2 regions of the Citrobacter freundii ATCC 8090 genome follow, and region 1 is predicted to be linked to the other one. Evidence: predicted binding sites of a transcription regulator. Region 1 holds the regulator's gene; the other holds the start of a gene.
The links. Region 1 encodes Fur, which represses iron uptake genes when iron is present. Its sites were predicted from a motif close to ATAATAATGAGAACNACTATCAA; they were not measured.

Region 1 (9,877 bases):
CGCCCTTTCCCACGATTTGCGCACGCCGCTGACGGTGTTGTTTGGTCAGGCAGAGATCTTAACGCTGGATCTGGCAAGCGAAGGATCGCCGCACGCGCGCCAGGCCAGCGAAATTCGCCAGCACGTCCTGAATACGACCCGACTGGTTAATAACCTACTGGATATGGCGCGAATTCAGTCTGGCGGCTTTAATCTTAAGAAAGAGTGGTTAACGCTGGAAGAGGTGGTCGGTAGTGCCCTGCAGATGCTGGAGCCAGGACTCTCTGCTCCTATTAATTTGTCGCTACCCGCGCCGTTGACGCTGATCCACGTCGATGGCCCGCTATTTGAACGGGTGCTGATTAACCTGCTGGAAAACGCTGTTAAATACGCAGGTCCAGCGGCGCAAATCGGTATTGATGCCAGCGTCGATGGCGAACATCTGCAACTGGACGTCTGGGATAATGGCCCTGGCATTCCATCGGGAATGGAGCAACGAGTTTTTGACAAGTTCTCCCGGGGAAACAAAGAGTCATCTGTACCAGGCGTTGGGCTGGGGCTGGCAATCTGCCAGGCCATTGTGGACGTGCACGGCGGTACAATTTCCGTCCACAATCGCGCACAGGGAGGAGCATGTTTCCGTGTTACACTGCCCCAGGAAATCCCCCCTGAACTTGAAGATTTTCATGAGGATATGTGACGAACGTACTGATTGTTGAAGATGAACAGGCTATCCGTCGCTTTCTGCGCACCGCGCTGGAAGCCGATGGTCTGCGTGTATATGAAGCGGAAACGCTGCAACGTGGTCTGCTGGAAGCCGCCACGCGAAAACCCGATCTCATCATTCTCGATCTCGGTCTGCCGGACGGTGACGGCATTGATTTTATTCGTGACCTGCGACAATGGAGCGCGATACCGGTAATTGTGCTTTCAGCCCGCAGCGAAGAAAGTGATAAAATTGCCGCCCTGGATGCCGGTGCCGATGACTATCTCAGTAAACCCTTTGGTATTGGCGAGCTACAGGCGCGATTGCGCGTGGCATTGCGTCGCCACGCCAGCGGCACGTCTCCCGAGCCGGTGGTGCATTTTTCCAACGTAAAAGTAGATATCGCCGCCCGGCTAGTACATCGTGGTGATGAAGAGATTCATTTGACGCCGATTGAGTTTCGCCTGTTAGCGGTACTGCTGAATAATGCCGGAAAGGTACTGACGCAGCGCCAGTTGCTCAATCAGGTTTGGGGACCAAACGCCGTCGAACACAGCCACTATCTGCGAATTTACATGGGACACCTGCGCCAGAAACTGGAACTGGACCCGGCACGTCCGCGTCATTTTCTGACCGAAACCGGGATTGGTTATCGGTTCATGCCATGACGTTAAGTTGAATATAAAAAGCCGGACCAGCGTATTTGCTGTCCGGCTTTTTCATTATTCATGCCGAATAGCGACGCTAGCGTCTTATCCGGCCTACGGTTTACGCGTTCTTCAGCACTTCGCTGACGATCTCAACCGCTTCTTTTTCGATCTGCTTGCGATGTTCTTCACCGAGGAAGCTTTCGCAGTAGATCTTGTAAGCGTCTTCCGTACCAGAAGGACGCGCGGCAAACCAGCCGTTGTCAGTCATCACTTTCAGACCGCCGATAGAAGCGCCGTTGCCCGGTGCAGCCGTCAGACGCGCGGTGATCGGGTCGCCCGCAAGCGTACTGGCGCTCACCATTTCCGGAGACAGCTTAGACAGCGCCGCTTTCTGCGCGGAGGTCGCGCTTGCCTGCAGGCGGTTGTAGCTCGGTGCGCCAAAGCGAGCAGCCAGTTCGTTGTAGTGCTCCTGCGGGTTCTTACCGGTCACTGCGGTAATTTCTGCCGCCAGCAGGCACATGATGATGCCGTCTTTGTCGGTTGACCACGGTGTACCGTCGAAACGCAGGAAAGATGCCCCCGCGCTCTCTTCCCCACCAAAGCCAAAACTGCCGTCAAACAGACCGTCAACAAACCATTTAAAGCCAACCGGCACTTCAACCAGTTTACGCCCTAAATCATTCACTACACGGTCAATCATCGCCGATGACACCAGCGTCTTACCGACGGCAACATCTTTGCCCCACTGCGGACGATGCTGGAACAGGTAGTTGATCGCCACCGCCAGATAGTGGTTCGGATTCATCAGCCCTGCCGGGGTGACGATACCGTGACGGTCGTAGTCTGGGTCATTGGCAAAGGCCAGATCGAACTTGTCGCGCAGCGCCAACAGCCCCGCCATCGCACACTCGGAGGAGCAGTCCATGCGGATTGCGCCATCTTTGTCGAGATGCATAAAGCGGAAAGTCTGATCAACGTGATCGTTAACGATAGTCAGGTTCAGGTTGTAGTGCTTAGCAATACGCTTCCAGTATTCGATACCGGAACCGCCCAGCGGATCGACACCCAGCGTCAGACCCGCTTTCTGGATCGCCGCCATGTCTACGATGTCAGCCAGTCCTTCAACAAACGGCTGAACCAGATCCTGCTCTTTCACATGACCAGATGCCAGCGCAGCGTCCAGCGACATACGCTTCACGCCTTGCAGACCGGCCGCCAGCAGCGCGTTGGCTCTGTCTTCCACCACTTTGGTGACATTAGTGTCTGCCGGACCACCATTTGGCGGGTTGTATTTAATGCCGCCATCTTCCGGCGGGTTGTGGGACGGCGTGATCACAATGCCGTCAGCCAGCGGGCCGCCTTTTTTGTTGTGGACCAGGATAGCGTTCGATACAGCAGGGGTTGGCGTAAAGCCGTTATTTTCCTGCACGATGACGTCAACGCCGTTCGCCGCCAGCACTTCCAGTACAGAGATAAAAGCCGGTTCAGACAGCGCGTGGGTATCCTTGCCCACATAGCACGGACCAGTAATCCCGTTTTTCGCACGTTCTTCAGCAATCGCCTGGGCGATAGCCAGAATATGCGGCTCGTTAAAACTATGACGACCTGCACTGCCGCGATGTCCGGACGTACCGAACTTAACAGCGTGCTCAGCGTTCCCTGCCGTTGGTTTCAGTACATAGTATTGTGCCGTCAGTTGGGCGACGTTAATCAAATCACTCTGTTGCGCAGGTTGACCTGCACGATTGTGGATTGCCATTGCCTGGTCCTTCTAATGCAAGGATTAAATTGTTCCGCAAACCTTTTCAATCAATTCCGCAGGGAATTGCATTGACTGCATGATGTGTTCAACCATGCTGCATTTACGGCCGGTATTGGTATTGGTGATCACCCAGTACGGCGTGCCTGGCACGTGCTTCGGTTTGGTTTGATTACCATTTTTCAGCAGCGTCTGTTCATCAGCTGCAAAATAAACACGCGTACGACCATGCAACGATTCCGTTGCTTCGGCGAACGCGTTTTGATCCAGTGAATAGAGTGTAGACAGCACCAGCATAAAGCGATTTACTGCTTTCTTCTGTTCCGCGTATTCGTCGGACAGCAGCAGTTCACGCATCGCGCGCACTTTATCTTTTACGGGGTTAACCGGCTTGGCTTCCACGACAGGTTGCACAGCGCGGACTTCTTTGACTATCGGAGTGACAGGCTGTGATGCGGCGGAAAATTTCAACATACGCCGTAAAATGTCGGATGCGCTCTCGCCAATATGCTTGGTGTGGCTGGCAATATAGCTATAGAGTTCATCATCAACTTCAATCGTTTTCATCTTAATCCAGTGCAGTGTTTAGCTGAATACAAGTTGTCGGGGTAAACACACGTAGTGTAAAGGCAAATCCCAACAGCGGATAGCGTCAAGCCTGGTGGCCAGCAAAACTCAGAGTAACCGTAGTTGTTGCAGCCATGTGGCAGAATGGTCAACATGATACCCTAACCCGTGAGTGTGAAAAAAAGAACTTTGCCATGAAATTGAATATCCGAGCGCAATCTGCGCAAAACCTGCACAATAATTCTCCCATCGTCCTGGTGCACGGCTTGTTTGGCAGCCTGGATAACCTGGGGATCCTGGCACGCGATCTAGTAGCCGACCACGACATCATCCAGGTCGATATGCGAAACCATGGCCTCTCCCCTCGTTCACCTGAGATGAATTATCCGGCCATGGCGCAAGATCTGCTGGATACGCTGGACGATCGGCAGATCGAAAAAGCGATCTTTATTGGCCACTCGATGGGCGGAAAAGCCGTCATGGCGCTGACTGCTCTGGCTCCGGAACGTGTCGAACGGCTGGTCGCCATCGACATTGCTCCCGTTGACTACCATGTTCGCCGCCACGATGAGATTTTTGCGGCAATCAATGCCGTAACCGATGCACAAGCGTCCTCACGCCAGCAGGCGGCAAGCGTCATGCGCCAGCACCTGCAGGAGGAAGGTGTTATCCAGTTTCTGCTGAAATCCTTTGTTGACGGCGAGTGGCGCTTTAACGTTCCCGTATTGTGGGATCAATATCCGCATATCGTCGGTTGGGAAACCATTCCTGCGTGGGAGCACCCGGCGCTGTTTATCCCAGGCGGCAACTCACCGTATGTTACCGAAGCGTATCGCGAACAACTGCTGGCGCAATTCCCACAAGCTCGTGCGCACGTTATAGCAGGCGCCGGGCATTGGGTGCATGCCGAAAAACCGGAGGCGGTGCTGCGCGCCATCCGTCGTTATCTGAGCGAGCAGGCTAACTGATTAAAAACTCAGCGTCTGCGCGCGATTACGCGCGCGGGCGTTGGCGTGTCTCCCCTGCTGATGTATTATGGCGCGCTATCCATCCGGGCAGACGCCTGGCTGATTGTTTCCCCGAAGTCACCAAGATCATGGCCAAAGAACAAACGGACCGTACGACATTAGATCTGTTCGCGCAGGAGCGTCGCCCGGGACGACCCAAAACTAATCCGCTCTCGCGTGATGAACAGTTACGTATTAATAAACGTAATCAGCTTAAGCGTGACAAAGTTCGCGGGCTTAAGCGTGTCGAACTGAAACTGAACGCTGATGCCGTTGACGCTCTGAACGAGCTGGCTGAGGCACGCAACATGAGTCGCAGTGAACTCATCGAAGAGATGCTGATGAACCAACTCAGCGCATTGCGCGGTCAGGCATAGTCTGAATTTCTGCTCTAAATCATAAATCGTGTAGCACAGAGTGCAGTCCTGCGTGTTTGCTGTTTCCGCATGCCTGACTGTTCTGCTATGATTGCCCTTATCCGTGGGCAATGCGCCACCACCATTTCAATAAGTTTCAAGAGGTTATTTTACTCATGGCAATCACTGGCATCTTTTTCGGCAGCGACACCGGTAATACCGAAAACATCGCAAAAATGATTCAAAAACAGCTTGGTAAAGACGTTGCCGATGTTCATGACATTGCAAAAAGCAGCAAAGAAGACCTCGAAGGGTATGACATTCTGCTGCTCGGCATCCCAACCTGGTACTACGGTGAAGCGCAGTGCGACTGGGACGACTTCTTCCCTACCCTCGAAGACATTGATTTTAACGGCAAACTGGTTGCATTGTTCGGCTGTGGCGACCAGGAAGATTACGCAGAATATTTCTGCGATGCGTTAGGGACCATTCGCGACATCATCGAACCGCGCGGCGCAACCATCGTTGGTCACTGGCCAACGGCGGGTTATCACTTTGAAGCGTCCAAAGGTCTGGCTGACGACGACCATTTTGTCGGTCTGGCTATCGATGAAGATCGCCAACCTGAACTGACCGCAGAACGCGTAGAAAAATGGGTTAAGCAGATCTCTGAAGAGCTGCACCTCGACGAAATCATTAATGCCTGATTTCGTGTGGCGCAGATTTCCATCTGCGCCGCATCAATAGATAAAACCAATCAAAATAATTGCTACAAATTTGTAACTTTTTCGTCTGACCCTGTACAATGGCTGGATGCCAATCGGGTGTTGCACAGTGTGTTTGTCGGCGATACCACGTTTTGATTAACAATATATGCCAGAGACTTGCAGTTTTCATTTAGCCATGGCAGTTCTATAATGAATCGCATTATCTCAAGTGCAATTTCTGTCACTTCTGTTAATGAAGTGAATCGTTTAGCTACAGGACAGATTCCGCATGACTGACAACAATACCGCATTAAAGAAGGCTGGCCTGAAAGTAACGCTTCCTCGTTTAAAAATTCTGGAAGTTCTTCAGGAACCGGATAACCATCACGTCAGTGCGGAAGACTTATACAAACGCCTGATCGATATGGGTGAAGAAATTGGTCTGGCGACCGTGTATCGCGTGCTGAACCAGTTTGATGATGCCGGTATCGTGACCCGCCATAATTTTGAAGGTGGTAAATCCGTCTTCGAATTGACTCAACAGCATCATCACGATCACCTCATCTGCCTTGACTGCGGCAAAGTGGTCGAGTTCAGCGATGATTCCATCGAAGCCCGCCAACGTGAGATTGCGGCTAAACATGGCATTCGCTTAACTAACCATAGCCTCTATCTTTACGGTCACTGTGCCGAAGGCGATTGCCGCGAAGATGAGCACGCCCACGACGGCAAATAATGTAATGCTTTCTGAAAAGCCAACCATCCGGTTGGCTTTTTTTATGGGCGTTACCTGCCCTTTTCCCCTTCCCTCCGCTCCTGTGTTGCTTTAATGTAAAAATCAATTGCCCCTTCCGGAGAGTCGAAATGGAACTTCGCCAGCTACGCTATTTTGTGCGCATTGTAGAAACCGGCAGCATGGGTAGCGCGGCGCTCGATCTCAATATCGGGGTTTCGGCACTCAGCCAGCAAATGTCGCGTCTGGAAAACGAACTCGCTATTCGCCTGCTGCAGCGCACTTCGCGAGGCGTGACACCCACCAGCGCCGGACTGGCTTTTTACTCCCAGGCGCAGCTGGCGCTCCGTCACGCAGACGATGCAATCCTCGCCGCGCGTGAATCCCGGCTTTCCGGGCACGTCAGCGTCGGCATGGCTCCCAGTACCGCTTCAGTTCTCGGTATGCCTTTTATTCACGCCATGCGGGAAAGCTATAGCGATGTTCGCCTGCATGTGGTGGAAAGTCTCTCTGGTAATCTGGAACGGATGATTAATACCCGCCAGATTGATCTGGCTGTGGTGTTTCAAAAAGAAAAGATCCTGCGCTGGAGTGCCAGACCGATTCTCGAAGAACGGCTGTTTTTGATTGGGACCCATGCCCTACTGGCTGATATTACCGATGACAATATTGCCCCAGCCCAGTTGGCGAGTATTCCATTGATAATGCCCAGCCCAGGCCACGGTCTGCGCGGCAGGCTGGAAGCAATTTGTCAGGAACACTCGCTGAACATTGAGATCGCTACAGAAATTGATGGTCTGGCGCTGCTGATGCGCGCCGTGCGCAGTGGCATTGGCGCCACTCTTCAACCCGGAGCGGCGATTTCCCATCTCGATAAAGAGACGCTAAGAGTGATCGGCGTCCATAATCCGATACTTAGCCGCCCCAACTTTCTGGTGAGCCTCTCTGACGATGAGCTCACCCCGGCGGGCCTCGCAGCCCGCGTGGTGCTGACGAAAGTGATGCATCAACTGGTGGAAGCAGGACGCTGGCCAGGCGCCATCCTTTACAATAACTAAAGCCCTCTTTAGCACTACGTCATAGCGCCCGCACAAGCCGTTCGCATACATTTTAATTACAAATTTAACAATTAGTTAAATGGTAATGGAGTATACGATGGTTGATGTTCTGGTGATTGGCGGTGGCAATGCTGCCTTATGCGCTGCCCTTACCGCCCGGGAGCAAGGCGCTTCCGTTTTACTACTCGAAGCGGCTCCCCGGGAATGGCGTGGGGGAAATTCCCAACACACGCGTAACCTGCGCTGTATGCATGATGCACCGCAGGATGTGCTGGTGGAAAGCTATCCGGAAGAGGAGTATTGGCAAGATCTGCAGCGCGTCACGGAAGGAAATACCAACGAAGCCCTGGCACGTCTGGTGATCCGCACCTCTTCACAATGCCGCGACTGGATGCGCCAGCACGGCGTCAATTTTCAACCTCCTCTCTCTGGCGCTTTACACGTGGCGCGAACCAACGCCTTTTTTATGGGCGGTGGCAAGGCCCTGGTGAATGCCTATTATCGCAGCGCAGAAAAACTGGGAGTGCAGATCCGCTATAACACCCCTGTTCAGGCGCTTGAACTGCGTAATGGCGAGTTCGTGGCGGCGCTGGCAGGTGAAGAGCGCATTACAGCGAAATCCTGCGTGCTTGCCGCTGGCGGGTTTGAGTCAAACCGCGAATGGCTGCGAGAAGCGTGGGGAGAGAACGAGCGCGGCGAATGGCCTGCAGATAACTTTCTGATTCGCGGCACGCGCTTTAACCAGGGCGTACTGCTCAAATTTATGATCGATGCCGGAGCCGACATCATCGGCGAACCCTCCCAGTCACACTGCGTAGCCATTGACGCCAGAGCGCCATTATATGACGGCGGGATTTGTACCCGCGTGGACTGTGTTTCGCTCGGCATAGTCGTCAACCGTGACGCTGAGCGTTTTTATGATGAAGGCGAAGATTTCTGGCCCAAACGCTACGCCATTTGGGGACGACTGGTCGCCCAACAGCCCGGGCAGATTGGCTACTCCATTATCGACAGTAAAGCCATCGGCCACTTCATGCCTCCGGTCTTTCCTGGCGCACAGGCCAATACGCTGGCGGAACTGGCTCATCAGTTGGGGCTGAATGGCGAACACTTTACCCACACCGTGACGGAGTACAACAACGCCTGCCAGCCCGGCCAGTTCAACCATACCATTCTGGATAACTGCACGACAAAAGCGTTAACCCCCGCGAAGACACACTGGGCGCGACCACTGGACCAGCCGCCTTACTACGGCTATGCCCTGCGGCCAGGGATCACCTTCACCTATCTCGGGTTAAAAGTAAATGAACGCGCTGCCGTACACTTTGCCGGGCAGCCAAGCCGCAACCTGTTCGTCGCCGGAGAGATGATGGCGGGCAACGTGCTGGGCAAGGGCTACACCGCAGGCGTGGGCATGTCAATCGGTACCACTTTTGGCCGTATTGCCGGAAAAGAAGCCGCGCTGGCCGCACGTAAGGAGACTCGTCATGAGGCAGCTTGAGAAACTGATTATCGACGCGCAAATTATCACCGAACCGGAAGCGGAAGTTGAACGCGTGATGCAGGTCTGCAACGCCTGTCGCTATTGTGAAGGATTTTGCGCCGTGTTCCCGGCAATGACGCAGCGCCTGGAATTCGGTAAAGCGGATATCAATTATCTGGCAAACTTGTGCCATAACTGCGGTGCCTGCCTGCACGCCTGTCAGTATGCCCCGCCTCATGAGTTTGCCATCAACGTGCCGAAGGCGATGGCAGAAGTCCGGCTTGAAACCTATCAGCACTACGCGCAACCCGCGGCCTTTGGCGCGCTTTATCGTCGCGCAGGCGTCACCGTGACGCTGGCGCTGGTTTTCGGTCTGATCCTGTTTTTACTGCTCGCCATGGGGTTAAAAGGCTCGTTACTCCATCCTCCGTTGGCCGGAGATTTCTACCAAATTTTCCCGCATAACCTGCTGGCCTGGATGTTTGGTTCGGTATTTATTCTGGCGATAGGTCTGCTGATGGCGGGCGTTATCCGCTTCTGGCGCGAGATTTCTCCCGGTATGCCACGTTCCGTCGAAATTGCTGAAGCTTCACACGATGCGCTGACACTAAAGTATCTCGATGGTGGGCACGGTAAAGGTTGTAATGAAGCAGATGATGCCTTCACTCTGATGCGCCGCCGTTTTCATCACTTCACTTTCTACGGTTTTCTGCTCTGCTTTGCCGCCACCGTGGTGGCGACGGGCTATCACTATTTCGCAGGTATAGAAGCACCCTATCCGTTCTTCAGCGTTCCGGTCATGCTGGGCACGTTGGGAGGCATTGGCCTGGTTGTCGGCCCGGCTGGCTTGCTATGGCTCAATCTCAAGCGTT
Region 2 (9,877 bases), 660 kb from region 1:
CGTCTGGATGGCTTAATCGCTCGTCAGGAAGCGGGTGTCATTGGCTGGCAGCTGTGTACCGAACTGGCGGGAGTCGAACGAATTTACGCCATGCGCAAAAAGGCAGTCGGTCTGCTGGGCAATGCAAAAGGTTCCGCGAAGCCAATTCCGTTCGCCGAGGATACCTGCGTTCCGCCGGAGCATCTGGCGGACTATATTGCCGAGTTCCGCGCGCTACTCGACAGCCACGCCCTGAGTTACGGCATGTTTGGTCACGTAGACGCAGGCGTGCTGCATGTCAGACCGGCGTTGGATATGTGTGACCCGCAGCAGGAAGTGCTGATGAAACGCATTTCTGATGATGTTGTGGCGCTGACGGCGAAATATGGCGGTTTGCTGTGGGGCGAGCATGGGAAAGGTTTTCGTGCAGAATATAGCCCGGCGTTCTTCGGCGAGGAGCTGTATCGCGAACTGCGCAAAGTGAAATCGGTGTTTGATCCGCAAAACCGGCTGAATCCTGGGAAAATCTGTCCACCGGAAGACGTAGATGCGCCGATGATGAAAGTGGACGCGGTGAAACGCGGAACGTATGACCGTCAGATCCCTCTGGCCGTACGCCAGGAGTGGCGCGGGGCAATGGAGTGTAACGGCAACGGGTTATGCTTTAACTTCGATGCGAAAAGCCCTATGTGTCCGTCGATGAAAATCAGCCTCAACCGTATTCATTCGCCAAAAGGGCGAGCCACGTTAGTGCGTGAATGGCTGCGTTTGTTAGCGGATCGCGGGATTGACCCAATACAGCTGGAAAAAGAGCTACCGGAAAAACGCGCCAGTTTACGTTCGCTGATTGCCCGTACCCGCAACAGCTGGCATGCGCGCAAGGGTGAATACGATTTCTCACACGAAGTAAAAGAGGCGATGTCAGGTTGCCTGGCGTGTAAAGCCTGTTCCACCCAGTGTCCAATTAAAATTGATGTACCGGAGTTCCGTTCGCGCTTCCTCCAGCTGTACCACACGCGTTATCTGCGCCCGTTGCGCGATCACATGGTGGCGACCGTTGAGAGCTATGCGCCGTTAATGGCACGAGCGCCCAAAACGTTTAACTTCTTCATCAACCAGCCGCTGGTGCGAAACCTGGCTAAAAAGCACATTGGAATGGTTGATTTACCTCTGTTGTCTGCACCGTCGCTGCAACGCCAACTGGTGGGGCATCGCTCCGCCAATATGACGTTGGAACAGCTCGAATTACTCAGCCTTGAGCAAAAAGCCCGTACGGTGCTGGTGGTGCAGGACCCTTTCACCAGCTATTACGATGCGCAGGTGGTTGCTGACTTTATACGTCTGGTAGAGAAGCTGGGCATGCAGCCGGTACTGCTGCCGTTTTCGCCAAACGGCAAGGCGCAGCACATTAAAGGCTTCTTAAACCGTTTTGCCAAAACGGCGAAAAAGACATCCGAGTTTCTTAACCGGGTAGCGAAGCTGAATATTCCGATGGTGGGTGTTGATCCGGCGCTGGTGCTTTGTTATCGCGATGAATACAAGATGGTGCTGGGTGAACAACGGGGGGATTTCCATGTGTTGCTAGCCAACGAATGGTTATCGAAAGCTGTGGAAGCACAGCAGCCAGTCGCTGTTGGCGGTGAACCGTGGTATTTCTTTGGTCACTGTACCGAAGTGACGGCCTTGCCGGGCGCGCCTGCACAGTGGGCGGCTATTTTTGCTCGCTTTGGCGCAAAGCTGGAGAACGTCAGCGTGGGATGCTGTGGTATGGCTGGCACCTACGGCCACGAAGTGAAGAATCACCAAAACTCATTGGGGATCTATGAGTTATCATGGCACCAGGCAATGCAACGATTGCCACGTAACCGTTGTCTGGCTACCGGGTACTCCTGTCGCAGTCAGGTTAAACGCGTTGAAGGTACGGGCGTTCGCCACCCATTACAGGCACTGCTGGAGATTATAGGATGATCTGGAAACGTGAAGTCACACTCGAGGCGCTCAATGCCATGGGTGAAGGAAATATGGTTGGGTTGCTAGATATTCGTTTTGTGCACATTGGTGACGATACGCTGGAAGCTACAATGCCGGTGGACCATCGCACCAAACAACCCTTTGGGTTGCTGCACGGCGGCGCATCCGTGGTGCTGGCGGAAAGTATTGGTTCGGTAGCGGGATACCTGTGTACTCAGGGTGAGCAGAAAGTGGTGGGCCTGGAGATCAACGCCAACCATATCCGTTCTGCGCGGGAAGGGCACGTCAGGGGCGTATGTCGCGCGTTACATACCGGCTCTCGTCACCAGGTTTGGCAAATAGAGATCTTCGATGAGCAGGGACGATTGTGCTGTACTTCGCGTCTGACGACCGCAATTTTGTGATGCATATTGCTTTTGGTCATTATCTGCACAGGGAATGGTGTTATACTGTGCAGGTTTTGAACACAAGCGAGGATGATATGTCTACCCAATTAGACCCTGCCCAACTGGCAATAGAATTTTTACGTCGTGATAAAACCGATCTTTCACCGGCTCAGTACCTGAAAAGGCTGAAACAGCTCGAACTGGAGTTTGCTGATTTACTGGCGCTCTCCTCGATGGAACTGAAAGAAGAGATCTATTTTGCCTGGCGCATGGGCGTTCATTGATTCCGGTATGCTTATCGTAACGAAACCCCGACACGTGTTCGGGGTTATTTTTGCCTTAAATCTTCATTACCACTTCATCTCACCGCTGTTAACCTTCGCACTTAGTTCCAGCGAGCTTGCGTCCGCCAGACCTGGCCATGCTGCCGTCATGGTTTTAATCACATAATCCGATCCTTTCTTCGCCCCTAACACCTGCTCAAACGACTGCAAATAGTCCTGGGTGAAGCGAATAGCTTTATCGCCGGTTGGGCGTTCGCCAATGTAATGACCCGGGACCACTTGAGTGGGCTGTAAGCTCTGCATTTCGCTCAGTACGTTACGCCATGTACTACGCTGTTCTTCAGATTGTGTATCCGCCGTCCAGACGTGAATACCTGAAGCCACGCCTGTGCCGCCAATAATGGCCCGATTCGCCGGGATCCAGATATACGCTGCATAATCGTTGGAGTGACGCAGTTCCAGCGGTTCACCATCAACCGTGAACTGCGTTTGCGTCGTCGCCTGCGGAACAGTGAGCGATGTTGGCGCGCCGTCCTTCATTTGCGGGCCCCAGAATTGCAGTTTGGCCTCTTTGGTGGCGCGGATATGGTCTACCACCTGCGGTGTTGCCAGAACTTTTACCTGTGGGAAAGCGTTGACGATGGGTTGCAGACCGAAATAGAAATCCGGATCGCCGGAAGTGATCACGATAGCCTTCAGCGTTTTACCGCTGGCGCGAATCATCTGCACCAGCTGTTCGCCATCTTTGGTGCTGAACTGGGCGTCAAACAAAATCGCCTCTTTGGGGCCAGACACCAGCGTCGAAGAGACCGGGAAAATACCCTTCTCCTGCGGATTATAGACGTCCAGCTGTAGCGGTGCGGCGAAAGCTGAAGACGAAAACAGAGGTAACAGCAGGGCCAGAGATTTAACTTTCATACCAGGTAACCTTATGCAGGGAATTGTCTTTTGATAGTTCCCGTATTTTAAGCATATTCGTATCTGTTAGAATTCCCTCATTAGGACATGCTGAGTTTCATAAAACGATCGGATGGGATGCAATGGACAGAGTGATGGCGGCAACGGTATTTAACCATATCTGTGATTTGGGCAGTCTGAGCGCCGCTGCACGTGCATTGGGGCTTTCCCGTCCGATGGTCAGTCGCTACCTCGACGAGATGGAAAAATGGGCAGGCGTAAGGCTTATCCATCGCTCATCGCGTCGCTTGACGATCACGCCGGCGGGTGAAGAGGCATTACTGAAAACGCGTTCTCTGGCGCAACTTTCGCTGGATATTGGTGCCGCCAGTGGCGCGCAAATTCCCTCCGGCACGCTACGTGTGGCCTGCGCCCATTTTACCGCCATGCATATTCTTGCTCCGGTTCTGCCGGCGTTTATGGAGCAATATCCGCAATTACGTATTGAGGTGGAGATCAATAATCAACCGGTAAGCCTTGTGGGGGAACGCATCGATGTGGCGATCCGCATAACGGATAATCCCGAGCCAGGAACCATCGCCCGTCGGTTGGGCGACTGTAAATCGGTACTTTGCGCGTCCGCAGATTATCTGCATCAACATGGCACGCCTGAGACAGTCGACGATCTCACTCGGCACAATTGCCTGTACTACAGCGGTTTTGCCGGACAATCCTGGCACTTTTTGGATGCCCAGGGGCAGTCTGTCTCCGTTGCAATCAAAGGGAATTTGAGTGCAGGGATCTCTTCGCTGCTCTGCGAGTCGGCGGTGGCAGGAATGGGAATCGCGTTGGTGCCAGAACTGGAAGCGCAGGAAGGGCTGGCGCAGGGAGCGTTAATTCGATTACTGCCAGAACTTCAACCTAAATGCTTACCAATTTATGGCTTATACCTTTCTCGGGAGCATCAGCCTGCGGGGCTACGTTTGCTGCTGGATGCGCTTAGTGGGGCGGCGCAATGCTAAAAAGGTAGCTAAACGTGCTCACAAAATAGTCAAACCGCAAGTTGTGTTAAAAAAAACTTAACGGTGTATGAGATTATTCTTATCGCCCCTTCAAGAGCTAAGCCATCGTGAGTGCCGGAGATAAGCGCCGGATGGGGCCGGAACCCTTAAGCCTGCCAGCAAGCAGACTTAAGGGTTTTTTGTCATTAGCATATTATTTGAATAGTTGTTTTCCCTGTTTTTATCCCTACCTATCCCTTAAATAGACATTATCTATACATCTTTTAATCTTTGACCTGCCTGAACGATTAGATTTCTATAATCCATTATTAATCAATGCATTGAACAAATAATTCCATTCCTGTAAACCCTCGCTGCAGGGTCTATGCTTAGTAAAAGTAGTCAAAAAGGGCGGTTAACCCGAATGCCCCTGCTGTTGAGGGGTTGAAGTGATAATCATTATCACTAACATGTTGTTATAGCTTAAAAGCTAGTGACTCGAGGTAACCCTATGGAATTGCATTCAGGAACATTTAACCCGGACGATTTTGCCTGGCGTGGACTGACGTTAACACCTGCGGCTGCGGCGCATATCCGTGAACTGGTGGCAAAGCAACCCGACATGTTGGGCGTGCGCCTGGGCGTGAAGCAAACGGGATGCGCGGGATTCGGCTACGTGCTGGATACCGTGCGCGAGGCCCAAAAAGACGATCTCCTGTTTGAAACGGATGGCGCCAGACTGTATGTGCCTTTACAGGCGATGCCGTTCATCGACGGCACAGAAGTCGATTTCGTTCGCGAAGGATTAAATCAGTTATTTAAATTTCATAACCCGAAAGCCCAGAACGAATGCGGCTGTGGCGAAAGTTTTGGGGTATAGGCGGTACTATGTCTCGTAATACTGAAGCAACTGACGATGTCAACACCTGGGCTGGCGGGCACCTTAATTACAAAGAGGGCTTCTTCACCCAACTGCAAACCGATGAGCTGGCGAAAGGGATCAACGAAGAGGTCGTGCGCGCGATTTCGGCAAAACGTAATGAACCCGACTGGATGCTGGAATTCCGCCTGAATGCCTTTCGGGCATGGCTGACGATGGAAGAGCCGCACTGGCTAAAAGCGCACTACGACAAGCTGAATTATCAGGAGTACAGCTATTATTCCGCACCGTCCTGCGGTAACTGCGATGAAACCTGCGCGTCTGAGCCGGGAGCGGTGCAGCAAACGGGGGCGAATGCGTTTTTAAGCAAAGAGGTTGAGGATGCCTTTGAACAGCTTGGCGTACCGGTCCGTGAAGGCAAAGAGGTGGCGGTTGATGCTATTTTTGACTCGGTATCGGTGGCGACCACCTATCGCGACAAACTGGCGGAACAGGGCATTATTTTCTGTTCGTTCGGTGAGGCGATTCACGATCATCCTGAGCTGGTAAAACAATATCTGGGCACCGTGGTTCCAGGTAATGACAACTTCTTTGCCGCGCTGAATGCAGCGGTGGCATCTGACGGCACGTTTATTTATGTACCGAAAGGCGTGCGTTGCCCCATGGAACTGTCGACCTATTTCCGTATCAATGCGGAAAAAACCGGGCAGTTTGAACGCACCATTCTGGTCGCGGATGAGGGCAGCTACGTCAGCTATATCGAGGGCTGTTCGGCTCCGGTGCGCGACAGCTACCAGCTGCATGCCGCGGTGGTAGAAGTCATCATCCACAAAGATGCCGAAGTGAAATACTCGACGGTGCAAAACTGGTTCCCCGGGGATGGTAACACCGGCGGCATTTTGAACTTCGTCACCAAGCGCGCTCTGTGCGAAGGTGAAAACAGCAAAATGTCGTGGACGCAGTCGGAAACCGGCTCGGCCATTACCTGGAAATACCCAAGCTGCATTTTGCGTGGCGACAACTCTATCGGCGAATTCTACTCCGTGGCCCTGACAAGTGGTCATCAGCAGGCCGATACAGGCACCAAGATGATCCACATCGGTAAAAACACCAAATCGACCATTATCTCGAAAGGGATCTCCGCCGGACACAGCCAGAACAGCTATCGCGGTTTAGTGAAAATCATGCCGACCGCCACCAACGCCCGCAACTATACCCAATGTGACTCGATGCTGATCGGGGCGGATTGCGGAGCGCACACATTCCCATATGTGGAGTGTCGTAACAACAGCGCCCAGCTCGAGCACGAAGCCACGACGTCGCGCATTGGCGAAGATCAGCTGTTTTACTGCCTGCAGCGCGGTATCAGCGAAGAGGATGCCATTTCGATGATCGTGAATGGTTTCTGTAAAGACGTGTTCTCTGAACTGCCGCTGGAATTTGCTGTGGAAGCGCAAAAACTTCTCGCCATAAGTCTTGAACACAGCGTCGGTTAAAATTTAAGGAAAGCACATGTTAAGCATCAAAGATTTACAGGTCAGTGTGGAAGATAAGGCGATCCTGCGTGGGCTGAGTCTTGAAATTCGCCCCGGAGAAGTGCACGCCATTATGGGGCCAAATGGTTCCGGGAAAAGTACGCTTTCCGCCACCCTGGCCGGACGTGATGACTATGAAGTCACCGGCGGGACGGTAGAATTCAACGGTAAGGATTTACTGGAACTGTCACCGGAAGACCGGGCCGGCGAAGGGATCTTTATGGCATTCCAGTATCCGGTGGAAATCCCCGGCGTCAGTAATCAGTTTTTCCTGCAAACGGCACTGAATGCGGTGCGCACCTACCGTGGTGAAGAGTCGCTGGACAGGTTTGACTTCCAGGATCTGATGGAAGAAAAAATTGCGTTGCTGAAGATGCCGGAAGATTTGCTCACGCGTTCGGTCAACGTTGGTTTCTCCGGCGGTGAGAAAAAGCGTAATGACATATTGCAAATGGCGGTGCTGGAGCCTCAGTTGTGCATTCTGGATGAGTCGGACTCCGGGCTGGATATCGATGCGCTGAAAATCGTCGCAGACGGCGTGAACTCACTACGCGACGGGCAACGTTCATTCATTATCGTCACCCATTATCAACGCATCCTGGACTATATCAAACCCGATTATGTTCACGTTCTCTACCAGGGGCGAATAGTGAAGTCCGGTGATTTTACGCTGGTCAAACAACTTGAGGAGCAAGGTTATGGCTGGCTTAGCGAACAGCAGTAACGTGCTGCAACAGTGGCACCATCTGTTTGAAACGCAAGGTGAGACGCGCTCGCAACATGCCCAGCAGCATCTGCAGCAGATGCTGCGTCTGGGGCTGCCAACGCGTAAGCATGAGGACTGGAAATACACGCCGCTGGAGGGGTTAACCAATAGCCAGTTTGTCAGTCATGTCACTGAGATAACGTCAGCCCAGTGTGAAGCGTTAGCGCCGGCAATTGATGCCATACGACTGGTATTTGTCGACGGGCAATTCTCTCCAACGCTGAGCGACAGAGCGGAAGGTAGTGGTTTTGACATTACCATTGACGATGCGCGCCAGATGCTGCCAGCGGCTATCCAACCGGAAGTGTTTCTGCACCTGACCGAAAGCCTGTCGCGTAGCGTCACTCACATTCAGGTGAAGCGTAACCAGCGCCCAGCGAAACCGCTGCTGCTACTGCACATTACCCAGGGGCTGGCGGGCGATGAGGTGAACACGGCGCACTATCGCCACCATCTGGAGCTGGCGGAAGGCGCAGAAGCCACCGTTATTGAACACTATGTCAGCCTCAGCGAGCTTCGCCATTTCACTGGCGCACGTTTAACCATGAATGTCGCGGCGAATGCGCACTTGCGCCACATCAAACTGGCGTTTGAGAACCCACAGAGCCACCATTTCGCGCACAATGACATTCAATTGGGGGCGGATGCCACGGCCGCCAGCCACAGTTTTTTACTCGGTGATGCGGTGCTGCGTCATAACACCAGCACCCAGCTTAACGGCGAAAACACCACGCTTCGGCTCAACAGCCTGGCAATGCCGGTGAAAAATGAAGTCTGCGACACCCGCACCTGGCTTGAGCATAACAAAGGATATTGCAACAGCCGCCAGCTGCATAAAACGATCGTCAGCGATAAGGGGCGGGCGGTATTCAATGGCCTGATCAACGTCGCTCAGCACGCTATTAAAACTGATGGCCAGATGACCAACAATAATTTGCTGCTCGGTAAACTGGCGGAAGTGGATACCAAGCCGCAGCTTGAAATCTATGCCGACGACGTGAAATGCAGTCACGGGGCGACGGTAGGGCGGATCGACGACGAGCAGATGTTCTATTTGCGTTCGCGCGGGATCGGCCAGCAAGATGCCCAACAAATGATTCTCTATGCGTTTGCCGCTGAGCTAACGGAAGCCCTGGGCGAGGAAACGCTGAAACAACAGGTACTGGCACGGATCGCCCAACGCTTGCCGGGAGGCGTAGCATGACATTTCCCATTGAAAAAGTGCGGGCCGATTTTCCGGTTCTGACGCGTGAAGTGAATGGTTTACCGTTGGCGTATCTGGATAGCGCGGCCAGCGCGCAAAAGCCGAACCAGGTGATTGATGCCGAAGCCGAGTTCTACCGTCACGGCTATGCGGCGGTCCACCGCGGTATCCATACGCTGAGCGCTCAGGCTACGGAAAAAATGGAGAATGTGCGCAAGCTCGTTTCGCTGTTTATTAACGCCCGCTCCGCCGAAGAGCTGGTGTTTGTTCGCGGTACGACGGAGGGCATCAATCTGGTGGCGAACAGCTGGGGCAGCAGCAATGTGCGGGCGGGCGATAACATTATCATCAGCGAAATGGAGCACCATGCCAATATTGTGCCCTGGCAGATGCTGTGTGCCCGCGTAGGTGCAGAACTGCGCGTTATCCCGCTCAATGCCGATGGTACGTTGCAGCTGGAAACGCTGCCGACGCTGTTTGACGATCGCACGAAGCTGCTGGCGATTACCCACGTATCTAACGTGCTGGGCACGGAAAACCCGTTGGGTGAGATGATCGCGCTGGCGCATCAATACGGCGCGATAGTGCTGGTAGATGGTGCGCAGGCGGTGATGCATCATCAGGTGGATGTGCAGGCGCTGGATTGCGATTTTTATGTTTTCTCCGGGCATAAACTTTACGGTCCAACCGGTATTGGCGTTCTGTATGCCAGAGAGTCGCTGCTGCAGGAGATGCCGCCGTGGGAAGGCGGTGGTTCAATGATTGCGACGGTGAGTTTGAGTCAGGGAACGACGTGGGCCAAAGCGCCCTGGCGGTTTGAAGCCGGAACGCCAAACACCGGGGGCATTATCGGACTAGGCGCGGCTATTGAATATGTTTCAGCGCTGGGGCTGACTGAAATCAGCGAATATGAACAGTTCATGATGCGCTATGCGTTGGAACAGCTGGCGGATGTGCCGGATTTAACAATCTAC

Region 2: the regulator Fur is predicted to act here: its motif matches at 4,968-4,990, upstream of sufA (Fe-S cluster assembly scaffold SufA).

Annotation. Positions count from the first base shown of each region.
Region 1 covers NZ_CP049015.1:1,534,797-1,544,673, reverse strand. The annotation lists gene kdpD (two-component system sensor histidine kinase KdpD) at 1-679, shown strand, start outside; gene kdpE (two-component system response regulator KdpE) at 676-1,353, shown strand; gene pgm (phosphoglucomutase (alpha-D-glucose-1,6-bisphosphate-dependent)) at 1,454-3,094, opposite strand; gene seqA (replication initiation negative regulator SeqA) at 3,119-3,661, opposite strand; gene ybfF (esterase) at 3,856-4,629, shown strand; gene ybfE (LexA regulated protein) at 4,758-5,045, shown strand; gene fldA (flavodoxin FldA) at 5,201-5,731, shown strand; gene G4551_RS07340 (ryhB-regulated fur leader peptide) at 5,942-6,028, shown strand; gene fur (ferric iron uptake transcriptional regulator) at 6,021-6,467, shown strand; gene tcuR (tricarballylate utilization LysR family transcriptional regulator TcuR) at 6,596-7,522, shown strand; gene tcuA (FAD-dependent tricarballylate dehydrogenase TcuA) at 7,620-9,023, shown strand; gene tcuB (tricarballylate utilization 4Fe-4S protein TcuB) at 9,010-9,877, shown strand, end outside.
Region 2 covers NZ_CP049015.1:2,198,949-2,208,825, forward strand. The annotation lists gene ydiJ (D-2-hydroxyglutarate dehydrogenase YdiJ) at 1-1,947, shown strand, start outside; gene menI (1,4-dihydroxy-2-naphthoyl-CoA hydrolase) at 1,944-2,354, shown strand; gene G4551_RS10575 (YdiH family protein) at 2,432-2,620, shown strand; gene G4551_RS10580 (Vmh family MBL fold metallo-hydrolase) at 2,687-3,538, opposite strand; gene G4551_RS10585 (LysR family transcriptional regulator) at 3,661-4,539, shown strand; gene sufA (Fe-S cluster assembly scaffold SufA) at 5,030-5,398, shown strand; gene sufB (Fe-S cluster assembly protein SufB) at 5,407-6,894, shown strand; gene sufC (Fe-S cluster assembly ATPase SufC) at 6,911-7,657, shown strand; gene sufD (Fe-S cluster assembly protein SufD) at 7,632-8,903, shown strand; gene sufS (cysteine desulfurase SufS) at 8,900-9,877, shown strand, end outside.